Regions from separate parts of the Mesorhizobium sp. M0768 genome, predicted to be linked through region 1. Evidence: riboswitches for the same ligand, from Rfam matches in the RefSeq annotation. Region 1 holds a riboswitch; the other holds the start of a gene.

The links. A riboswitch is a leader RNA that binds a small molecule or an ion and turns the genes downstream of it on or off. The one in region 1 is predicted to bind cobalamin.
Region 2: linked by a shared signal. The riboswitch ahead of metE (5-methyltetrahydropteroyltriglutamate--homocysteine S-methyltransferase) and the one ahead of NKI08_RS10260 (DUF1636 family protein) in region 1 are both predicted to bind cobalamin.

What each region holds. Positions count from the first base shown of each region.
Region 1 covers NZ_JAMYPD010000006.1:26,470-38,084, forward strand. The annotation lists gene NKI08_RS10240 (NADH-quinone oxidoreductase subunit C) at 27-629, opposite strand; gene NKI08_RS10245 (NuoB/complex I 20 kDa subunit family protein) at 635-1,216, opposite strand; gene NKI08_RS10250 (NADH-quinone oxidoreductase subunit A) at 1,207-1,572, opposite strand; gene NKI08_RS10255 (winged helix-turn-helix domain-containing protein) at 1,908-3,107, shown strand; cobalamin riboswitch at 3,137-3,340, shown strand; gene NKI08_RS10260 (DUF1636 family protein) at 3,379-3,813, shown strand; gene cobW (cobalamin biosynthesis protein CobW) at 3,810-4,850, shown strand; gene NKI08_RS10270 (cobaltochelatase subunit CobN) at 4,869-8,528, shown strand; gene cobG (precorrin-3B synthase) at 8,525-9,994, shown strand; gene NKI08_RS10280 (precorrin-8X methylmutase) at 9,991-10,638, shown strand; gene NKI08_RS10285 (precorrin-2 C(20)-methyltransferase) at 10,635-11,393, shown strand; gene NKI08_RS10290 (precorrin-3B C(17)-methyltransferase) at 11,390-11,615, shown strand, end outside.
Region 2 covers NZ_JAMYPD010000025.1:26,307-37,921, reverse strand. The annotation lists gene metE (5-methyltetrahydropteroyltriglutamate--homocysteine S-methyltransferase) at 1-1,651, opposite strand, end outside; cobalamin riboswitch at 1,747-1,948, opposite strand; gene NKI08_RS25840 (hypothetical protein) at 2,508-2,762, shown strand; gene NKI08_RS25835 (helix-turn-helix transcriptional regulator) at 3,067-3,900, opposite strand; partial or broken gene NKI08_RS25830 (MFS transporter) at 4,112-5,426, opposite strand; gene tyrS (tyrosine--tRNA ligase) at 5,657-6,916, opposite strand; gene NKI08_RS25820 (hypothetical protein) at 7,363-7,599, opposite strand; partial or broken gene NKI08_RS25815 (IS5 family transposase) at 7,820-8,654, shown strand; gene NKI08_RS25810 (transposase) at 8,859-9,536, shown strand; gene NKI08_RS25805 (adenosine kinase) at 9,569-10,561, opposite strand; gene metK (methionine adenosyltransferase) at 10,672-11,615, opposite strand, start outside.

The sequences.
Region 1 (11,615 bases):
CTACCGACTACTCACTATTTCACTACTCACTGTTTCGCCTTCTCATCCCCCGGAAGCACGTAATCCGTACCTTCCCACGGAGACAGAAAATCGAAATTGCGGAATTCCTGCTTGAGCTCCACCGGCTCGTAGATGACGCGCTTGGCTTCGTCGTCGTAACGCACCTCGACGAAGCCGGTCAGCGGAAAGTCCTTGCGCAGCGGATGGCCTTCAAAGCCGTAGTCGGTCAGGATCCGCCGCAGATCGGGATGGCCCGAAAACAGCACGCCGTAGAGATCGTAGGTCTCGCGCTCGAACCAGTCGGCGCCGGGATATATCCCGGTGATCGACGGCACGAGCGTCTCTTCGTCGGCCTGGACCTTGAGCCGGATGCGGATATTCTGCTTCGGCGACAGCAGGTGATAGACGACGTCGAAGCGCTTTGCCCGTGACGGATAATCGGCGCCGCAAACGTCGATGATCGAAATGAACTGGCATTTCGGGTCGTCGCGCAGGAAGGTCACCACCTCGATCAGGTCGCGCGGCTCGACCGAGATAGTGAGTTCGCCATAGGCGAGCACCGCCGCGCCGATCCGGCCGATCAGCTTCTCGCCGAGATAGGTCGAGAGGTCATTCAACGCCTGGGTCATGCCGCTCACCGCTCGATCGTGCCGGTGCGGCGGATCTTCTTCTGCAGCAGAAGGATGCCGTAGAGCAGCGCTTCGGCGCTCGGCGGACAGCCGGGCACGTAGATGTCGACCGGCACGATGCGGTCGCAGCCGCGCACCACCGAATAGGAATAATGATAATAGCCGCCGCCATTGGCGCAAGAGCCCATCGAGATGACGTAGCGCGGCTCCGGCATCTGATCGTAGACCTTGCGCAGCGCCGGCGCCATCTTGTTGGTCAGCGTGCCGGCGACGATCATGATGTCGGACTGGCGCGGGGACGCGCGCGGCGCGACACCGAACCTCTCCGAGTCATAGCGCGGCATCGACGTATGGATCATCTCGACGGCGCAGCAGGCGAGGCCAAACGTCATGAACATCAGCGAGCCGCTGCGCGCCCAGGTGATCAGCGCCTCGGTCGAGGTGACGAGAAAGCCCTTGTCGGCGAGCTCGTTGTTGATCTCCAGGAAGAATGGATCGTCGGACCCGACCGGCCTGCCGGTGTTGGGATCGATGAGGCCCTTGGGCTTCGGCGCGACGAGCGTACCGGAACTGTCGTTCAATCCCATTCCAGCGCTCCTTTTTTCCATTCATAGGCAAAGCCGATGGTCAACACCGCCAAAAACACCATCATCGACCAGAAACCGAGCATGCCGATCTGGCTGAACGACACCGCCCACGGAAACAGGAAGGCCACCTCCAGATCGAAGATGATGAACAGGATCGACACCAGGTAGAAGCGGATATCGAACTTCATGCGGGCGTCGTCGAACGAGTTGAAGCCGCACTCGTAGGCGGAAAGCTTTTCCGGATCGGGGTTGCGGTAGGCCACCAGGAACGGTGCGGCGAGCAGCGCCAGCCCGACGATCAGCGCCACGCCGATGAACAGGACGATGGGCAGGTACGAACCTAAAAGTGCGTTCATGCTGCAGTTTCCGTTGGCGGCCAATCCACTCTGATTACAGCACCGGACCCACTTGCGGAAGCGTGACAGTTTAACCACTGAACCGTTTTAAGGGGGCTCTATGCTGCAACGCGGCGAGGGTTAGCGCAGCGCTTTCGGCGAAGCAAGTCAAACCTTGTTCAAATCGCGGTGCTGGACGGCATATCCGGGAAAACTGGTCCGATCCGCTCCTGTTTGATTTCCTTCACTTTTTACTCCACTTTTCTCTCCTGACATGGATGCCGCCAAAACCCTGTTAGCATGGCACGGAATCGCAGGTCATTTTCTCTGTCTAAAATCGTCCGGATGCCGCCTTCATGAAGGAAAAAATCTCGCTCGCCATGGCCCGCCGCATTGCGCTCGCGGCACAGGGATTCAATGACCCGCGCCCCACCGGCACGCCTGACCGCCGGCATCTGGCCCGCGTGCTTGCCCGTACCGGCCTGCTGCAGATCGATTCCGTCAGCGCCGTGGTGCGCGCCCACTATATGCCGCTCTATTCGCGGCTTGGCCCCTACAAGCTGGCGCTGCTCGACGACGCCGCCGTAACGCGCAAGCGCATGGTCTTCGAATATTGGGCGCACGAAGCCTCCTTCTTGCCGGTCGAGACCTATCCGCTGATGCGCTGGCGCATGCAGCGGGCCGAGTGCGGCGACGAAATGTACAGCGGACTGGCCAAATGGGGCCGCGAGCACGCCGCCTATATCGAAGACATCTATCGTGAGGTCGCCGAACGAGGCCCGATCGCGGCGTCGGCTTTCGAAGGGCAGAAGGGTTCGGGCGGCTGGTGGGGCTGGAGCCATGCCAAGCACGCCTTCGAATGGCTGTTCTGGGCCGGCCGCATCACCACGGCGCATCGCCGCGGCTTCGAACGGTTCTACGATCTGCCGGAGCGCGTGCTGCCGCCAACAATACTGAGTCTGCCAACGCCCTCCCCCGAAGACGCTCACCGCGAATTGCTGCGCATCTCGGCCCGCGCCCACGGCATCGCCACGGCAGGCGACCTGCGCGACTATTTCCGCCTCTCGCCCGCCGACATCAAGGGCCGCATCGAGGAGCTGGTCGAGGCCGGCGAGCTGTTGCCGGTGAGCGTCGACGGCTGGAACAAAACAGCCTATCTCCACAAGGACGCCCGTTTGCCGCGCAGGATCGAGGCGCGCGCCTTGCTCGCGCCGTTCGATCCTGTCGTCTTCGAGCGGTCGCGCACCGAGCGGTTGTTCAACTTCCACTACCGCATCGAGATCTACACGCCGGCCGAAAAGCGCCGGTATGGCTATTATGTGCTGCCATTCCTGCTCGGCGACAGCATCGTCGGGCGCGTTGACCTCAGGGCCGACCGTCCGGCCGGCGTATTGCGCGTCCATGCCGCCTATGCGGAGCCCGGCGCCCCGCCACAAACCGCTGCCGAACTCTTCAAGGAATTGAGGCAGATGCAGGGCTGGCTCGGCCTGGAACGCATCGAGGTGACCGCTGCCGGCGATTTGGGCCGGCCGCTCGCGGATATCGCCGCGCCATAGACGTGCGTTGACACAACTGCCTCCACAAGCCTAAATCCGTTCCAGACGGTCCCCTGCCCGCAACGGCAGGGGCCAAGAGGGAATGCGGTGCGAAATCTCGATTTCAAATCCGCGGCTGTCCCCGCAACTGTAAGCGACGAGCCAAGGCCGAAAACCACTGGGATATTCCCGGGAAGGCGGCACCCAGGCGATGACCCGCGAGCCAGGAGACCTGCCGTCTAGGACCTAAGAATCCGATCGCCTGGCGGGTTTTCCGGGCAAGGAGCCTGATTTGGAACGCGACAGCAGTTTTCCGGCTGAGACAGCGGATTTATTGTCCGGCCATGATGATTCCCCGGCCGGCGTTACCGTCATCGTCTGCTCGTCCTGCCGTGACGAGACCGGTTCGGACGCTCATCCGCGCGCCGGCGAACTGCTCGCAGAGGACACGCGCCGCGCTGCTTCCAGCGAAAACATCAAAATCCGCACCGTCGAATGCCTCGGCAATTGCAAGCGCCGGCTCAGCGCGGCCATGCTGCGCGACGGCTGCTGGAGTTACGTCTTCGGTGATCTGACCACGACCAGCGGCGCCGATCTCGTCACCGGGGCAAAGCTGTTCGCCACCTCGACGGATGGGCTCATTCCATGGCGCGGCCGTCCCGATTGCCTGAAGCGCGGCCTGGTTGCCCGCATCCCTCCCCTTGACCTTTTGAAGGACCTGACATGACCGCTGCCTCCCTTTCGCGCGTTCCCTGCACCGTGGTCACCGGCTTTCTCGGCGCCGGCAAGACGACGTTGATCCGCCATTTGCTCGAAAACGCCAAAGGCAAGCGCCTGGCCATCATCGTCAACGAGTTCGGCGACATCGGCATCGACGGCGAGATCCTGAAGGGCTGCGGCATCGACACCTGCCCCGAGGAAAACATCGTCGAGCTGGCCAATGGTTGCATCTGCTGCACCGTCGCCGATGATTTCGTCCCGGCGCTGGACCAGATCCTGTCGCTGACGCCGAGGGTCGACCACATCCTGGTCGAGACATCCGGCCTCGCTTTGCCCAAGCCGCTGGTCCAGGCCTTCCAGTGGCCGTCGGTGAAAAGCCGCGTGACGGTGGACGGCGTCATTGCCGTGGTCGACGGACCGGCGCTGGCTGATGGCCGCGTAGCCAACGACATGGACGCCCTGCAGGCGCAGCGGGCGCAGGACGAGACGCTCGACCATGACGATCCGGTCGAGGAAGTGTTCGAAGACCAGCTCGCCTGCGCCGACCTGATCATCCTATCGAAGAGCGACCTGATGGACGCAGCCGGCTCGGCCCGTGCCAATGCCGTCATCGGCAAGCACGTTGCGCGGGCGGTGAAGATCGTACCGACTTCGCAAGGCAAGGTCGACCCTTCGGTGCTGCTCGGCCTCGGCCTCGCCGTCGAGGACGACATCGAGAACCGCAAGACCCACCACGACGACGAGCTCGACCACGAACATGACGATTTTGACTCGTTCGTCATCGACATCGCATCTGTGTCCAACCCGGACGAGCTCGCACAACGCGTCGCCACGGCGGCGGAGGAAGAAAACGTGTTGCGCGTCAAGGGTTTCGTCGAAGTCGGCGGCAAGCCGATGCGGCTCCTGCTGCAGGCCGTCGGTCCGCGCGTCAACCACTATTACGACCGCGCCTGGACCGCTGAAGACGACCGCCGCTCGCGCCTCGTCGTCATCGGCCTGAAAGGGCTGAACCGCCCGGCCATCGAGCGTATCCTCGCCGGCTGATCCCAGGTACGAGCCGCGATGCACATCCTCACCACCACATCCGCCTCGCTCGACGATCTCGCCGAGCCTGTCGATCTCAGGCAAACGCCTGCGGATGTCGTGGCGCTGTCCTTCACCGACAGCGACCTAGCCGGGCTGGCGGCGGCGTGGAAGGCAGATGCGCACCGCCTGCCGTCGATGCGGCTCGCCGCCTTGCGCGACCTGCGCCATCCGATGTCCGTCGACCTGTGGATCGACAGCGTCGCCCGCCACGCCAAGGTCATTCTGGTCCGCATCCTCGGCGGCTATGACTGGTGGCGCTATGGCTGCGACCAGCTCGCCGTTATCGCGCGAAATCGCGATATCAAGCTGGCGCTGCTGCCGGGCGAGAGCCACGACGAGGATTTGCGGCTGATCGAAGGCTCGACGCTGCCGCGCGAGGAGTTGGACGGCCTGCTTGGCTATTTCCGCGAGGGCGGGCCGGCAAATATGACGGCGCTGGTGCAGAGGCTGGCAAGTCTCGCTGGATCGGGTGCGGCGGTAGCCGAACCTGTCAGTGTGCCAAAGGCGGGATTTTACGAGCCGGGACTGGGGGTCGTAGAACGCGGCGTCCCCCTCCCCCTCGGGGGGAGGGTCAGGCCGCAGGCCGGGGGTGGGGTCCTCTCCGAAGCGCGCCTGCACGAAACGTCGCGCACTGCCGTGACGACCCCACCCGGCCCTGCGGGTCCCCTCGAGGGTGAGGGGGACGTCGTGCCAATTCTCTTCTACCGTTCGATGCTGCTCGCGGCCGATGTCGCGCCCATCGACGCGCTTTTCGAAGCCCTGCGCCACCGCGGCATGGCTCCCGTGCCTATGTTCGTCTCCAGCCTCAAGGACCCGGCGTCGCTCGCCTTTGTCGCAACCGCGCTCGCAACCTTGAAGCCTGCCGCCATCATCACCGCCACAGCTTTCGCCTCGGGTGCCGAGCCCGGCGTTGAAACCCTGTTCGACCGCGCCGGCGTGCCGGTGTTCCAGGTCATCGTCGCAACCACCCGCCGCGACATCTGGCAAACCAATCAGCGCGGCCTGACGCCCGCCGACCTTGCCATGCATGTCGTCCTGCCCGAGCTCGACGGCCGCATCCTGGCCGGCGCCATTTCATTCAAGGGCGAAAGCGAAACCGACCCGGCGCTGGCCTTCCGCGCCTTCGCCAACCGGCCTGAGCCCGACCGCGTGGCGCAAGTGGCGAACCGTGTCGAGGCCTTCGTGCGCCTGCAGCGGACGCCGCGTGCGGAGCGCAAGCTCGCCATCCTGATCCCCGACTATCCGAGCGCCCCCGGTCGCACCGGCTACGCGGTTGGTCTCGACGTGCCGTCCAGCGTCCTGGCAATGCTGCACGACCTCAGCGAACAGGGCTACGCCGTTGAAAGCATTCCGCAAACGCCGCGCGAGTTGCTGGAGACGCTGGAAAAGGGCGGCCATGGGCTGGCATTGAAGGAGTATTTGACCTTCTCGACGGAATTGCCGCCGTCGGCCATCGCTGCGGTGGAAGCCGCATGGGGAAATCCAGAAGATGAGACAGGTTTGTGCGAGGCACCCCCCTCTGTCCTGCCGGACATCTCCCCCTCAAGGGGGGAGATTGGCAGTTCCGCCACCGGCTCTCCCTTAAGGCCCTCGGTAATTGGCGAAAGTAGAGACAACAGCGCAATCTCCCCCCTTGAGGGGGAGATGTCCGGCAGGACAGAGGGGGGCGCGACAGAACGCCAACCTTCGCTGCTGGTCAGCGAAAAACAATTCGCCTTCCGCACAGCCATCTTCGGCAACGTCACCGTGGCACTCGCCCCTGACCGCGGGCGCTCAGCCGACCGCCGCGCCGACTATCACGACCCGACGCTGCCGCCGCGCCATGCGCTGGTCGCCTTTGGGCTCTGGCTGCGCAAGTCGCTCGGCATCCATGCAATTGTCCATGTCGGCGCCCATGGCACGCTGGAGTGGCTGCCCGGCAAGACCGTGGCGCTCAGCGAACACTGCTTTCCCGAGATAGTCACCGGTCCCCTGCCCGTCATCTATCCCTTCATCGTCTCCAACCCGGGAGAGGCAGCGCAGGCCAAGCGGCGCATTGCCGCCGTCACGCTCGGCCATCTGCCGCCGCCGCTGACCGGCGCCGGGCTGGACGAAAACCAGCACAGGCTTGAACGACTGGTTGACGAATATGCCCAGGCCGACGGGCTCGACCGCCGCCGCCGCGACCGCCTGGCGAAGCTGATCGTCGAGACGGCGGAAAAGACCGGCCTCGCCTCAGAGGCAGGCGTCGCCAGGACCGATGCGGCCGACGAGGCTTTGCGCCGCATCGACGCCTGGCTCTGCGATCTCAAGGATTTCGCCATCAAGGACGGCCTGCACATTTACGGCCGCTCGCCGGAAGGCGAGGCTGATCCGTTGTGGCGGCAAAGCGCGGCAGCTGAAAAAACCGCGCTGCTTGCCGCCCTCGACGGCCGCCACGTCGCTGCCGGTCCGGCCGGTGCGCCGGCGCGTGGCCGGAGCGATGTGCTGCCGACCGGCCGTAATTTGTTTACCGCCGACCCGCGTACCATGCCGACGCCGACCGCCTATGATCTGGGCAAGATGGCAGCGGAAGAAGTGGTCCGCAGCTACATGCAATCGCATGGCGACTGGCCGCGCTCGCTGGTCATCGACCTGTGGGGCTCGGCCTCGCTGCGCACCGGCGGTGAGGAGATCGCGCAAGGACTGGCGCTGATGGGCTGCCGGCCGCAATGGGATTCCGCCACCGGCCGCATTACCGGCATAGACGTGCTGCCGCCGGCAACACTCGGCCGTCCGCGCATCGATGTCACCTGGCGCATATCGGGCCTGTTCCGCGACATGTTCCCGACCCAGATCGCGCTGATCGACGCCGCGGCCAACGCGGTGGCGACCCGCGACGAGGACGATTCGGAAAACCCGCTCGCCGCTAGGACCCGCATCGACGGCAAGATCAGCCCGCGCATTTTCGGCACCTCGCCGGGCACTTACGGCGCGGGCATCGAGGACTTGTTGTCGAGCGGCGACTGGGCCGCGCGCGAAGAGATCGGCCGCACGTATCTCGCCGCCACCTCGCACGCCTATGGCGGCTCCGAGGGCGAAGGCATTTCGGCGCCCGGCGCTTTTGAGGGCCGCCTCGCCGAGGCCGACCTTCTGGTTCATACCGGCGACGACCCCGGCCGCGACATCCTCGAAGGCTCGGCCGACGTCGCCTTCATCGGCGGCTTTTCGGCAGCGCTTGCCGCGCTCGGCAAGAACGCCGACGTGATCGTGCTCGACACCACGGACCCGCAAAGACCGAAGCCGCGCTCGATGAGGGAGGCCGTGTCGCGCGTCGTGCGGGCACGCGCGGTCAACCCGCGCTTCATCGCCGGCCAGATGCGTCATGGCCCGCGCGGCGCCTCGGAATTCGCCGAGACGGTCGACCGGCTGGTCGGCTTTGCTGAGACTACCCATGCCATATCGGGCACGCTGATCGAGGCGATGCACGACGCCTATCTTGGCGACCCCGTGGTGCGCGCCTTCATCCTGCGCGAGAACCCGGCGGCGGCAAAGGTGATTGCCGAGCGTTTGCTGTCGGCACGGCGGCGCGGGCTCTGGCATCCGCTGCGCAATTCGATCGATGACGATCTCACCGCACTGATTGCCGAAGCGCAAGCTCTGGGAGTGGCGGCATGAACGCTTTCTCGCGCCGTGGCGCCTGCCCTGCCTTGTCCGCGCCGATGCAGACCGGCGACGGGCTGCTGGTGCGGCTCAATCCGGTCGCTGGAGGACTGTTGCCGAAATCGTTGATCGGACTCTGCGAATCCGCCTTGCGCCATGGCAACGGTATCATGGAAGTGACCGCCCGCGGCAGCCTGCAGATCCGCGGCCTGACGCCGGCAAGCGCGCGGCTGCTGGCGATGGAGGTCGATGTGCTCGGCATCGCGGTGCGCACCGGCGTGCCGGTCGAGACCGGCCCGCTGGCCGGGCTCGACCAGGAGGAGATAGCCGACCCGCGCCCAATGGCGCAGCGGATTCGGGCGGCAATTGAGGACGCCGGTGTTACGCAACGCCTTGGCCCGAAGGTGTCGGTGATTGTTGACGGCCGCGGGCAACTGACGATGGATGCGGTTACGGCCGATGTCAGGCTGGTCGGGGTGCGGGCCGCCGACGGAATTAAGTGGCGGGTATCGCTCGCCGGAGATGCGCAGGGTGCCACGCCGCTGGCGATGTCCGAGGAAGATGCGGCTTGTGACATCGCCGTCGCCATTCTCAGGATGGTTGCCGAAAAGGGCCGCGATGCCCATGCGCGGGATTTGACGGCGAGGCAGCTGAGATCTCTCGCAAGTTGGCGATCCGTCGCGCCCCCCTCTGTCCTGCCGGACATCTCCCCCACAAGGGGGGAGATCGGCAGCTTCGCCGGCGGCTTCCCCCCAGCACCTTCGGCGATTGGCGAAATCGGAGACGAAGGCGCAATCTCCCCCCTAGAGGGGGAGATGTCCGGCAGGACAGAGGGGGGCGCGAAGGATCGCCGGCCCATCGGAGTTTTCGATCTGGCAGCCGGCAGTACCTCCCTCGGCATCGGTCTGCCGTTCGGCAGCATACCAGCGCAAAAACTTATCAATCTCACCCAATACGCCCTCACCCTCGGCACCACCGAAATCCGCCTGGCGCCGGGTCGCGCGCTGCTTTTGCTTGGCCTCTCCCCAGCCGCATGTCTTTCACTCCAGAAAACCGCCGCAGCCCTCGGCTTTGTCACCGACGGAGCCGATCCGCGCACCAGGATCGCCACCTGCCCCGGCGCACCCGCCTGCGCCTCCGGCCGGATCGCCACCCGCGACATCGCCGAGATCATCGCTACAGAAAACCGCGACATCCTTGATTCCTCGCTGACGCTGCACATCTCCGGCTGCGCCAAGGGCTGTGCCCATCCCGGTCCGGCGGCGCTGACCCTGGTCGGTGGCGAAAACGGAGCCGGACTTGTCGTGGACGGGACGGCAAAGGCATTGCCCGCCGGATACAGGCCGGGCTACGACGCCGCGCACGGCATCGGCCGCGTTGCAGCGGCGATCCGCAGCGCACGACATTCCGGCGAGACTGCTGCCGCCTGCCTGGCAAGGCTCGGCGCGGCCGGCATCACCGAAATCTACCGACAGGAATGAGCATGCCCGCCCAGAACGCCTACGACTACATCCATGATGGCACGGCGATCTACGAGCGCTCCTTCGCCATTATCCGCGCCGAGGCCGACCTTTCGCGCTTTTCCGAAGGCGAGGCCGAAATCGCTATCCGCATGATCCACGCCTGCGGCCAGGTCGATGCTTGCAGGCACTTCGTTTTCTCGAGCGATTTCGTCGCCGCCGCGCGCACGGCGCTGGCGGCCGGCGCGCCGATCTTCTGCGATGCGCAGATGGTCTCGCATGGCGTCACGCGCGCCCGGCTGCCGGCCGGCAATGAGGTGATCTGCACGCTGCGCGATCCGCGGACCGCCGACATCGCGAAAAAGATCGGCAACACCCGCTCGGCCGCCGCGATCGACCTGTGGGGCGAGCGCATGGCCGGTTCGGTCGTCGCCATCGGCAATGCGCCGACAGCCCTTTTCTATCTGCTGGAAAAGCTGCGCGACGGCGCGCCGAAGCCGGCGGCGATCATCGGCATGCCGGTCGGGTTTGTCGGTGCCGCCGAATCGAAGGATGCGCTGGCCGAAAATTCCTATGGCGTGCCTTACGCCATCGTGCGCGGCCGGCTGGGCGGCAGCGCCATGACCGCCGCCGCACTCAATGCATTGGCGAGGCCGGGCCTATGAATGCGATTGCAAAAGGCAGGCTTGTCGGCGTCGGCACCGGACCCGGCGACCCGGAACTCTTGACGCTGAAGGCAGTGCGCGCGCTGGCCGCGGCCGATGTCGTCGCGCATTTCGCCAAGCGCGGCAACAACAGCAACGCCCGCGCCATTGTCGGCGCGCATTTTCGCCCTGATCTGATCGAACTGCCGCTGCTCTATCCGGTGACGACCGAAATCGACAAGGACCACAGCGATTACCGGTCGCAGATAACGGATTTCTACGAGCAGTCGGCCGAAAAGGTCGCCGAGCACCTCAGCGCCGGCAGGATGGTCGCGGTGCTCTCGGAGGGCGATCCGCTTTTCTACGGCTCCTATATGCATCTTCATGTCCGGCTGGCGCACCGCTTTCCGAGCGAAGTCATTCCCGGCGTCACCGCCATGTCCGGCTGCTGGTCGGCGACCGGCCTGCCGATCGTCCAGGGCGACGACGTGCTGACGGTGCTGCCGGGCACCATGAGCGAATTCGAGCTGACGCGTCGCCTCGCCGATACCGACGCTGCGGTGATCATGAAGGTCGGCCGCAACCTGCCCAAGATCAGGCGCGCACTGGAGGCCACCGACAAGCTGGCGCGGGCCATCTATGTCGAGCGCGGCACCATGCCGGGCGGCGTCTCGATGCGGCTGGCCGATAAAAAGGACGACCAGGCGCCTTATTTCGCCATCGTGCTGGTGGCAGGCTGGTCGGGCCGGCCAAGCGCATTGAAAGCCGAAGCATGAGCGGCCGCCTCACTGTCATCGGCCTCGGGCCCGGCAACGCCGACCAGGTGACGCCGGAGGCAAGCCGCGCCGTTGCCGAGGCAAAATTCTTCTACGGCTATAAACCCTATCTCGACCGGCTCGATCTGCGCCCCGACCAGATTCGCGTCGCTTCCGACAATCGCGAGGAACTCGCGCGCTCCAGGGACGCGCTGCTGAAGGCTGTGGAAGGCCACGATGTCG
Region 2 (11,615 bases), on a different contig from region 1:
CGAAGATGATGGGGGGGCGCACGTAACGCGACCCATAGCTCTGCACCCAGGCATGCTGGGTGAAGGCGAAGCCGGACAGCTGCTCGCCGAAATGCTGTACCATGTCGTTTCGTTCGAACTCACCGTGCACCAGCACGTCCAGCCCGATCTCTTCCTGCCAGCGAATTGCAGCCTCGATCTCCTTCTTCAGGAAGGTCTCGTAGTCGATATAGCTCAGCTGGCCCTTCGCATGAGCGGCCCGCGCCCTGCGTACCTGCGGCGTCTGCGGGAAGGACCCGATGGTCGTCGTCGGGAACGGCGGCAGCCCGAGCGTGCCGGCTTGGACTCTGGAGCGCTCGGCAAAAGCGCTCTCTCGTCGCTTCATGCTGTCGTCAATGCTGGCGATCCGCCCCTCAACCAGCGGGTCATGGATCTTCGTGGATGTTACGCGAGTGGCGGCAGCCTCGGCAGACGCTTTCAACGCGCCTGCCACCGCATCCCTGCCTTGGGACAGGGCCCGGGCAAGCAACACCAACTCGTCGGTCTTCTGGGCCGCGAAGGCGAGCCACGACCTGATGTCCGCGTCGAGTTCCGTCTCCATGCGGAGGTCGATCGGCACATGCAGCATCGAGCAAGAAGGCGCGATCTCGACGCGGTCCAAGGGCCAGCCGGCGACGATCGGTTTGATGCGGTCGAGAATGGCGGGCAGGTTCGCACGCCAGACGTTGCGGCCATCGATCAAGCCAAGCGAGAGCACCAGATCCTTCGGTGCGAGCCGACCCACCGTTTCCAGCTGCTCGGGAGCGCGCACGAGATCAATATGCAGCCCGGCCAGGGGCAGAGAAACCGCGGTTTCGAGATTGTCTCCCAGCGGCCCGAAATAGGTAGCCAGCATGATCTTCAGCTCGGGCGCGGCTTTCGACAGCTGGCCATAGGCGAATTCGAACGCAGCTCGTTCGTTCGGGTTCAGATCGAGGACAAGCGCTGGCTCATCGATCTGCACCCAGTCGGCTCCAGACAGCTTCAGCCTCTGCAGGAGTTGCTCGTAGACGGGCAGCAGCCGCGGCAGGAGCGCGATGGGATCGAATCCTTCGGCAGGCGATTTCGCCAGCTTGAGGAAGGTGATCGGTCCAAGGATGACTGGGCGTGTGTGAACGCCGAGAGCTTTAGCCTCGATGAAGTAATCGACCGGTTTCGTCGACGAGAGGGCGAACGTCTGATCATCGTTGAGTTCCGGCACAATGTAGTGATAGTTGGTGTCAAACCACTTGGTCATTTCCATCGCGGTTACATCAGACCGATGAGCCGCCTGCTGGTGACCAGCGTGTCGACAATCCTCCGTCTGACCCTGGTTGCCGCGCGCCATTGCGAAGTAGATGTCAAGTGGGACCTCGCCGCTATTCCAGCCGTAACGGGATGGAACGGCGCCGACCATGGCTGCGGTGTCGAGCACATGGTCGTATAGCGAGAAGTCGTTCGACGGGATTTTCGACACGCCGCGATCGTGCTGCTCCTCCCAGCTAGCGGCACGGAGCGCCTTCGCCGTCGTGAGAAGGTCGGCGGCGGAAGATTTTCCGGACCAGTAACTTTCAAGCGCGAATTTCAGTTCTCGCCGACGACCGAAGCGCGGCACGCCGAGCGTTGCTACAGGAATTTGATGAGAGACAGTCATGCCATACCCCGATGGTTGGGGCGTCGGTGACAAGGAAGGCGCTAGCAGGCCGGCACGAACGCCAGGCTGCGGCGGCCACCGAGACACCCCGCCTGTGGACGTAATTCGCCGTGGCAGGTCTCCTGGCTCGCGGGGTCATAGCCAGCTACCCGTCTTCCCAAGGCTATTCGCCTCAGTGACATGAGTGGGGTTGGCTCGCCGCTAACAGTTGCGGGGGCAGCGCCGGCATCGCACCGGCTTCCCTCTTAGCTCCGCTGCGGCAGCGCCGTACGGAGAACCACGACACGGGAGACAATCACAGCAGTTCGCTTCTTTGTCAATACCGCATAAAGAAATGTTTATGTCGTTATGTTAAATTCCCGTTGGCGTGTTTCCCAAAGGTCGCCTCGAAAGCGAAAACTGTGGAAGCCTTGAGCGGCCGGTAAATCAAAGCAATGACGCACGGCGCCCTTGTCCAGGAGGATAGGAGTTCGTCGGCTTTCGGCCGCAAACATACCGGCAAGCGCCTTGGTGCTGCTTCCCGCATCATGCGAACGCCACCTCGGCGTCGAACTTCGGCTCCGAGGTTCCGACCGCTTCGTTGGTGATCTGCTCGCGACCATATTCGGCTCAATGGCGAGGCTGTTGCCCATGTGGAAGCTGTTGGCCGTGATGCCCTCGGTGATATGACACAACGATTTCGGGGAGAGCACACCGAGGCCAGGCGCAGCGGCGTGTTGCGAAGTGATCGAGGCCAATGTCTAAAACTGCTTGTTCGCAGCCCACCGGCTCAAGGTAACCCGGCTCAAACCACCGGGCCAGCTCAAGTCCTGTCCAAATGAGGCCTGAGCGGCAAATCGTCGTGCACGCGCACGGTTTGGCGTTCGATCTTGTGATGCGTCTTGGGCGGACAATCGCCACGGTGCAGCGCGCAGAAGCGGTCCTCAATTGGGAAGCCGAGGGCGGTGAGGGCAAGCCAGCGCCACAGGCGGAAGGGGACTTGGACCTGTTTGCCCTGCTGGACGACAAGTTCGCGACACAGGGCCTCAAGGAGAAGACCAAGAGTGATTATGCGCGGGACCTCGCCAAATTCATCAAAAGCAGCGGGCAGTCAAAGTTCGGCGCCGATTGACATGGAGATAGCCATCGCGGCGGACCGCAAGCCGGAATACAACCGGGTGCAGGCGGCCAAGCTCGTCCACAAGATGGCGTCGGGCACACACCGGCGATGGGAGAGCGGACCGTGGAGTGCAGGAACTTTACGCCTATCCACGCTCCCGTGGACGTGTCCTGCGGCACATCGGCAGCGATATTGAGGAGGCAGTTGAGCTTCTGGTCGAGCACTCTTACTTGCCACTATCTACGCTTAACGTCATCTCGTACTGAAAACGCACCACGCAAGGTCGAGATGTAACATGCGCCCTTCGTGGATGGTTCTAAGCTTCCTCGGGCGCGGTCAATCTGTGATAACGGTCGCTTGGAACCTCCATCACCGCGACGCGATCAAGGTTGGCGTATCGCGCTCGGTAGTAACCTTCTTCCTCCACTTCGGCGAAACTACACTGGGGAACGTCAAAGGTCGCAGCTTCCAATCCGAAGAAAGTCGTAGCGGTTTCTTCATCCAAGAAGTTCCACTCATCTTCTCCGTCGTCATATGTGACGCGAACATAGGAGGCCATGCGCACGGCTTCCTGATCACCCATCTCTGCGATGATGGCATCGCATTCTTTCTTCAGCTTTCCTGAAACCTCACCTTTATCCCAGTCATCCAAAGCCCGATAGATTTCTGGATGATAATACTCTGGCATCTCCTCTACATCGTCACCGATAAGCTCAATGGAGCGGACATATTGCGGATTTAACAAGAGTATTTTGTTGTCAAGGCTCCAACAATACAGCCATGGCCTGCTTGTGTTATTTCTACGAAGATTATGAAGTTCCTTCAACTGACGTAAAATCGATTCACGCGCCTTTTCATCGATAGGATATTGGCGGCTGCCAACAGTCGTCTTGATTCTGAGCGTGCCGTATCGCGTTTCGGCATCGGCAATTGCAAACGGGCTCGTGCGCCACTCCTCGACATCAATCTTCCAGCCCAGCAGCTCCTCGACCGTGCATTTCAACGTGAGACAAAGGTCCTTGATCTGCTCGACGTTCAACTGCGTTTTGCCTGTTTCCCAACGGGCCACAGTCTGTTGCGTCGTTGCCATCTGCTCTGCCAAATCTTTTTGAGTCATGCCCAGTCGAACCCTAAGCTCTTTCATGTTCATAACTCACCTCGCGTGTTCAACACACGCATTGTGGATGAATTAATCTAATCGTCAAGCGTGTTCAAAAATCGCAGCATGTGTTTTTAGGGCGTCTTCGAGGCTCCGGCAGCCGTTCGTGACCACTTGCGCAAGACACAGGGCTGGTACACAGCACGAATGGGCGATCAAAAATTACTGCTGAAATTCAGATAATTATTGTGGGCGAGTCTGGATCTCTCTGATCGACACGATAGTCGACCATCACCATGATCGGACCGCTTCGTGGCCGCAGGTCAAGATGCAGCGTCGGTTCGCTGAACTTGTTGGTCGGATCCAGATTGAGCGTTTCAAAATCCGGCTGACGCAGAAGGATGCCCATCAGTCCCCCAATGACAAGAACCAGCTGGCGGACGAGCAAGGCTCCCGAAACACCTTGGACATCCGCCAGTTCGCCCCAAAGCCAGCTTCCCGCCGCCATGCCGCCGTATGTGGCCGTCTGATAGAGAGAGGGCGCGTCCAACCACCCACCGCGGCGCCGAAAGCTGCACTGTGACGTTAAACAGCGAGAATGATTGAATCCAGGCCGCACCGGCTGGCATGAGGTTGAGACAGCTCAGCCCAACGTGCTCGCTCCATGCCCGAAAGAAGCAGCTGATCGCCAATACAAAGAACGCACCGCGAATGACCCATTCGTTGGAGAGAACTTCTCGGACCCGCCCGATGAGGAGCGCGCCGCAAATCGCTCCCAGGCCGAAGAAGCCGAGCATCACGCCGTAGGTGACTGCGGTCCCTTTGATCTGTTCGCGAGCGACCAACGGCAGGAGAGCCAAAATGACAACGGCGGTGAGGCCGAAAAGCTCCGGCACATCACCTTGAGAAGGTTCGGCGACAAGAGCACGTAACGGAAGCCCGCCGCCATCGCACTGCCGAAAGCCTCCCGCGGCAGCGCTTGTCGTGCCAGTTCGGCTTTGCATCGCAACAGCGCAGCGATCAGAGCGAAGTAGCAAAGGACGTTGAAGAGGAACGCGAAGGCCGCACCGGCTGTGGCCACGATTATGCCGCCAATCGCCGGCCCGATGCTGCGCATGAGATTGTAGCTCATGCCGTTGAGCGCAACCCCGCTTGGCAGGTGTTCGCGAGGCAGGATATCTCCCATGGAGGCTTGCCAAGAGGGATCGTGCAATGCCCAACCACAGCCGATTAGGAAGGTGAGACCCAGAAGGGTCCAGGGTGTCATTCCCCGCATAGGTCAGGAACGCCAGGAAGGCGGATACGCAGACCATCAGCAGTTGCGCAGTCAACATGATCCGGCGACGGTCAAACTTGTCCGCGAGCGCTCCCGCCGCGAGCGAGAAGATCATGTAGGGGAGGGTGGTCGATGACTGGACGAGCGCCACCATTCCATGGGAGGTGGCGATGCTCGTCATCAGCCAAGCTGCCGCCGCACCTTCCACTAGGGTGCCAAGGTTCGAAATGAGTGCAGCCGACCATAGCGAACGGAAGGTCTTGTGCTGAAAAGGAACCAGTGAAGATGTTCTCTTCGCAATTGTGGGAAGCTTCGGGATCGACCGCGGGGCCGGATTTGGTTCGCCTCACTCAACCATGGCCTCGCCATACAAGCCAAGCTGCCACAGTGGCGCGCCTGCTAACCCAGAAAACTTGGCGGCCTTAACTACCCCCTGAGGAGTGTCTCTCGACATTCCTCAGGGAACTCGACGCGAATGTCTGCAATATCCGCTAAGCGGGCAGAATTTCTGCGACAGCATTTGCTGAAACCCTACTTTACAACAGTGTGGCGCTTCAGGCCGAGCGAAAGCCGGATCGGGAGGTCTTGGGAAGATATCATTCTATCAACCTCGACAACGTTGCCGTTGATCCGCACACCTCGTCCCGAGATCGCCCTTCGCGCTTCCCCTTTGGAGGAGGTCAATCCGGCGCGTACCAGCAAATCCACAAGGGCTACTCCGGCCAACCCCTCGGCGTCATTTAGATGAAGCGTCGGTAGCCCCTCTGCGGCTTCGCCCTGCCCAAATGCTTGGCTAGCCGTGGCCTCCGCCTGTTTGGCGGCGTTAGTTCCATGTGCCAGGGCCGTAGCTTCGTTGGCGAGACGTTCTTTGACGGCGTTTAGCTCGGTTCCTTCAGCCTGTCCAAATCGCTCAATCTCGTTCATCGGCAGATCGGTGAAAAGCTTCAGAAACCGAACGACATCAGCGTCTTCCGTGTTACGCCAGAATTGCCAGTAATCGTATGGCGAAAGGCGATCTTCGTTGAGCCACACAGCTCCGGCAGCCGTCTTACCCATCTTGACACCTGAAGGAGTCTTCAGAAGCGGCGTAGTCACTCCGAACACTTCCTTTCCATCCGTCCGCCGTATCAAGTCGATGCCATTGATGATGTTCCCCCACTGGTCGGCTCCACCCATCTGCAAACGGCAACCGGTCCGGCGGGTTAGCTCAAGGAAGTCGAACGCTTGGAGGATCATGTAGTTGAATTCTAAGAAGCTCAGATTCTCCTGCTTTTCCAGCCGCGACTTCACACTGTCGAAAGAGAGCATCCGATTGACGGAGAAATGCCTGCCGACGTCTCTCAGCATGTCGATCCAACGAATGCTGTCCAGCCAGTCGGCATTGTTCACCATCACGGCATCCGTCGGGCCGTCTCCGAAGACAAGGAGACGGCCAAAGACCTTTCTGATCCCTTCAATGTTGGCGGCGATCCGCTCGTCCGTCAGCATCGGCCGCGCGTCCGAACGGAAGCTGGGATCGCCGATGCGGGTGGTCCCACCCCCAATGAGAACGATGGGTTTATGGCCAGTCTGCTGAAGATGACGAAGCGCCATGATCAGAAGAAGATGGCCGACATGAAGACTGTCAGCCGTCGCATCGAAACCAGCGTAAGCGGGTACGATGCCTGCTTCAAAGGCGGCATCGACACCCGGCAGGTCGGTCCCTTGATTTACATAGCCGCGCTCAATGAGCGTCTTCAAAGCCGCCGAATATGGTTTGGAATGACCGGTTGATAAATCGGGAAGTGCCATAGGGAATCCTCCTGGTATTGCCGCCTGGGGGTCCTCTCAATGAACAAAGCCGCCTGACGGCGGCTTGTTTCAAGGCATGATCGAAACGCGCCGCTCCTTATGGAAGCGTCGCATAATAGATTGCAGCGATGAGCGCGGACTTGATCATGTGCCGATGCATAAAGGACTTTATCCGCACCTGCAAGCAATCTGAAATGGCTACTTCGGGGAGCTGCCGAGCCTCTGTCGCGACGATTTGCAACTGACTTTTGCACCTCGCAGAACTCAACTTTTGCGACAACATTTCCTGCTTCCCGCTTTCCTTCTGATGTCGAGCCCAGCGCGCTTCACCTGCGCTTCGCTGCAGCCGGTCAGCTTTGCCGTCCTGCTGATACTGTTGCCGCCAGACCGGAAGACAATAATGCGTTCGTGTGTCACCAAGTCAGCTTGGCCTCCGGCGGGGCGGCTTATCCGGATGACTGCACGCGATCAGTTGCTGGTTCAAGACAGGGAAGAAGGCCTGCATCGCCTTTGCCGATGTTCAAGGTCAGTTCAATGTGGGTAATTTTCCGACGCCGTATTGCGCCACCGGCAAAAACGGCGTGAATCCTGAAACCTACGCCTGTAATTGGTGTGAAGCAGGCGAAAAGGGCTGCAGTGGCGGCGATTTCATCGAGGAAGGTTTGCGGCGGCGGCAGCGACACCGTTTTCTCGCGTCAGCAAATCCCGCCAAACCATTACCACCCCAATTGCGACCACGATATTCAGGGGCCGTACCGGAACCACGAGGGTCCTTACCAGGCGTGTCTCGCCACGCAAACCACCACCCACAATGGCATGGTGTTTGCCCTTAGAGCCTGACCCGAAACTCGGTTTTGGGGGTGGAAGCGGTTGAGTGGCCCCGTCCGTTGTGATTCGCTTGAGTTGTCTAGACTTGAACGGGATAACGACAAGGGTTGGACGGAGACCACCCGCCGGCGATATTGCCGCGCGGGGCAGCGAGATGCAAACGCGTTGACGGACAGGGAATGGGCGTTGCTCGAGCCGTTCCTGCCGGGAACGAAGACAACGGGACGACCGCGGACGACAGAACTTCGAGCGGTCGTGGACGTGCTCCTCTACATCGCCTGGACCGGCTGCCAATGGCGGGCATTGCCGGATCGGTTCCCGCCGGTCTCGACGGTTCAACGCTATTTCTATGCCTGGCGGGACAACGGGCTGTGGAAGACCATCAACTTCCACTTGGTGGCTGCGGCACGCCTGGCGCTTGGTCGCGAGGCGAGCCCGAGCGCCGGTGTCATCGACAGCCAATCGGCAAAGACCACGGACGTTGCCGGTTTGCGTGGTTACGACGTCGGCAAGAAGGTCAAAGGCCGCAAGCGCCATATCATTACTGCCACCGAGGGACACTTGGTCGGGCTGACGGTGCACACGGCCGACATCCAGGAAGGCAGTCGGCGTCATCGCCTCCATTCGACGGCTTTCTCCCTGGTTGCGGCATCTGTTCGCCGACGGCGGCTATGCCGGAGAAAAACTGTCGCAGGCACTGGCCAATCTCGGCACATGGACCATCGAAATCATCAAGCGCTCCGACGCGGCCAAGGGCTTTGAGGTGCTGCCACGACGATGGGTCCTCGAGCGAACTTTCGCCTGGCTGGGACGTTGTCGCCGGCTCGCCAAAGACTTCGAGGCGACCATCGCCAGCGCCGAGGCATGGATCTTCATCGCCTCGATCCGCCTCATGCTTCGCCGCATGGCAGCTCCACGTCGTGCGTCGAGTTTCGAGTCAGGCTCTTACAGGCATGCGCAGGACGCGCGAAGCCGCTCAAATCTCCCCAGATGGGTCAGCCATCGAAGACCGGCATCACTTGCCCGTTGAGCGGCTATACGATAATGCTCCGCGCTAAGCAGCAAGCGCCAAAAATTCGAGCGGCGACTTCATTCTCCTATTCAGGAAGGAACTATGAGGCGGCAGACGCGACCATTCACCGTGGAAGTCAAACAAAAGCGCAATTATCAAAAATCCGCACGTTCCATCTGGGGCAATTTCGACATCGCCGCGGCGATGGCCGAGACAACAAAGGAAGTCGAGCCGTTAAATCGTCAGCTTGTTGACTCTACTGTAGTGGCCCTTGATGCTGAACCTTTGCAAAAACCGCGAGTGGAGCATTTCATGGCCAATCCCCTGGAAACCGAGTCAGCAGTAGTTCCTAGCGCACCGGCAGACAAAGCGGAAACGCCAAAACCGAAGACGAGAGCGCGGCGGTCGAGGAAGCCAGAAGCTGAGGCGAGCGCGCCTGCCCGCAAGGAGGGCGCCAAGCCGATATCCGCGACCACTGAAGCACCGCCGTCATCGCGAACAGGCCGAAAGAGCTACTCCGCGAAGGATCGTGCCCAGAAGCTGGCGCAGATCGAGACCTCGATCGGCGGCGGCGCTACTCTCAAGAGCGCGGTGAAGCAAGCCGGCATCTCGGAACAGACATATTATCTTTGGAAGAAGGCGGCGGCGCCGGCGGCGGACAGTGACGCGCTGAAGGATCTCGTCGCGCTCGAGGAAGAAAACAAGCGGCTAAAGAGCCTGCTTGCCGATCGTCTCCGCAAGGAGAATGCGGAACTGAAGAAAAGGCTCGGGCTGGATTAAGGAGGCTGGGCAGCTGGTTCTTGGCTCGCCACCTACAGCAATCCCACCTGCTCGGCCTCGCGGCGCAGATTCTGCCGTGGCCTTGGGCCGATCTGCTGGATGACCAGCCCGGCTGCCAGCGAGCCGAGATCGCCGCAATCCTTGAGGCTGCGGCCTTGCGTGTAGCCGTAGAGGAAGCCGGCAGCGTAGAGGTCGCCGGCGCCTGTGGTGTCGACCAGCTCGCGGATCCTGGTGGCATTGATGGTCACGGTCTCGTCGCCGCGCACGATCACCGAGCCCTTTTCCGAGCGGGTGACGGCGGCGATCTTGCAATCCTTGCGGATCTGGGCCAGTGCCTCGTCGAATGAAGCGGTCTGGTAGAGCGACTTGATCTCGTGGCTGTTGGCAAAGACGATGTCGACGGTGCCGGAGCGCATCAGATCGAGGAATTCGTCGCGGTAGCGGTCGACGCAGAACGAGTCCGACAATGTCATCGACACTTCGCGCCCGGCGGCATGGGCGAGCTTCGCCGTCTGCCGGATCGCCTCCTTGGCGCGCGGCGGGTCCCACAGATAGCCCTCGAAATAGGTGACCGCCGCGCCCGAGGCCTTGTCGGCCTCGACGTCCTCCGGGCCGAGTTCGATGCAGGCGCCGAGATAGGTGTTCATCGAGCGCTCGCCGTCCGGCGTGACGAAGATCATCGAGCGCGCCGTCGGTGGTTCGCCGTCGAGCGGTTTTGTGTCGAAGGCGACGCCCTGCGCGTGGATGTCGTGCGCGTAAATCTCGCCGAGCGCGTCGTTGGAGACCTTGCCGAAGAAGGCGGCGCGACCGCCGAAGGAGGCGACGCCCGCCGCCGTGTTGCCGGCGCTGCCGCCCGAGGCTTCGATCGCCGGGCCCATGCGGCTGTAGAGCAGTTCGGCGCGCCTTGTGTCGATCAGGTTCATCGCGCCCTTGATGATGCCGTTGGTCTCCAGGAACGCCTCGTCGCACTGGGCGATGATGTCGACGATGGCATTTCCGATACAAAGCACGTCATAGTCCGGCATAATTCATGTCTCCGCCAAAATACCCACCGGCTTTCTGGCATGCCGGCCGCGGGCGGGTCTGGCCAGTGGGAATGGGCTTTCCGCTTGCCAATCCGTTCGGCGCCAGCCCCTCACGGGGCGGCAAGTCCTGCCTCGCGACGCAATTCGTCGGCCCTGTCTGTCTTCTCCCAGGTGAAGTCAGGCTCTTCACGGCCGAAATGGCCATAGGTCGCGGTCTTGCGGTATATAGGGCGTAAGAGATCAAGCATCTTGATAATGCCCTTCGGTCTGAGATCAAACAACTCAAGAATGAGGCGCTCGATCCTTCTTTCCTCAACCCTCGCTGTCCCGAACGTGTTGACCATGACAGAAACCGGACTGGCCACGCCGATTGCGTAAGCAAGCTGCACCTCGCAGACGTCCGCAAGTCCGCTAGCGACGATATTCTTTGCGACATACCGGGCCGCATAGGCAGCTGAGCGGTCAACCTTGGACGGGTCCTTGCCCGAAAAAGCGCCGCCGCCGTGACGACCCATCCCACCATACGAATCGACGATGATCTTGCGTCCAGTGAGACCGCAGTCGCCGCGCGGCCCGCCGACTACGAACCTCCCCGTCGGGTTGACCAGAATTCTGATGCCTTCCGTCTCCAGGTGGGTCGGCAGGACAGGCTTTATGATTTCCTCAATGACGCCCTCGCGGACCGTCTCTTGCGAGACCTGCTCGTCATGTTGGGTCGATACGACGATGGTATCCAGGGCGACCGGGCGCAACCCCTCATAGCGCACTGAGACTTGGGATTTCATGTCAGGACGCAACCAGCCAAGCTGTCGTGCTTTCCGGACATCTGCCTGTCGTTTCGTCAAGCGATGAGCGAGCTGGATCGGCAAAGGCATCAAGGTATCGGTTTCGCGGCATGCGTAGCCGAACATGAGGCCCTGATCTCCCGCTCCCTGCTGGAGGTCCTGCCCTCGTCCCTCGTCAACGCCCTGGCTAATGTCGGGCGATTGCTCGGTGAGTGCATGAACGACGGAGCAACGCCGGCCGTCAAAGCCGACGGCCTCATCGTCGTATC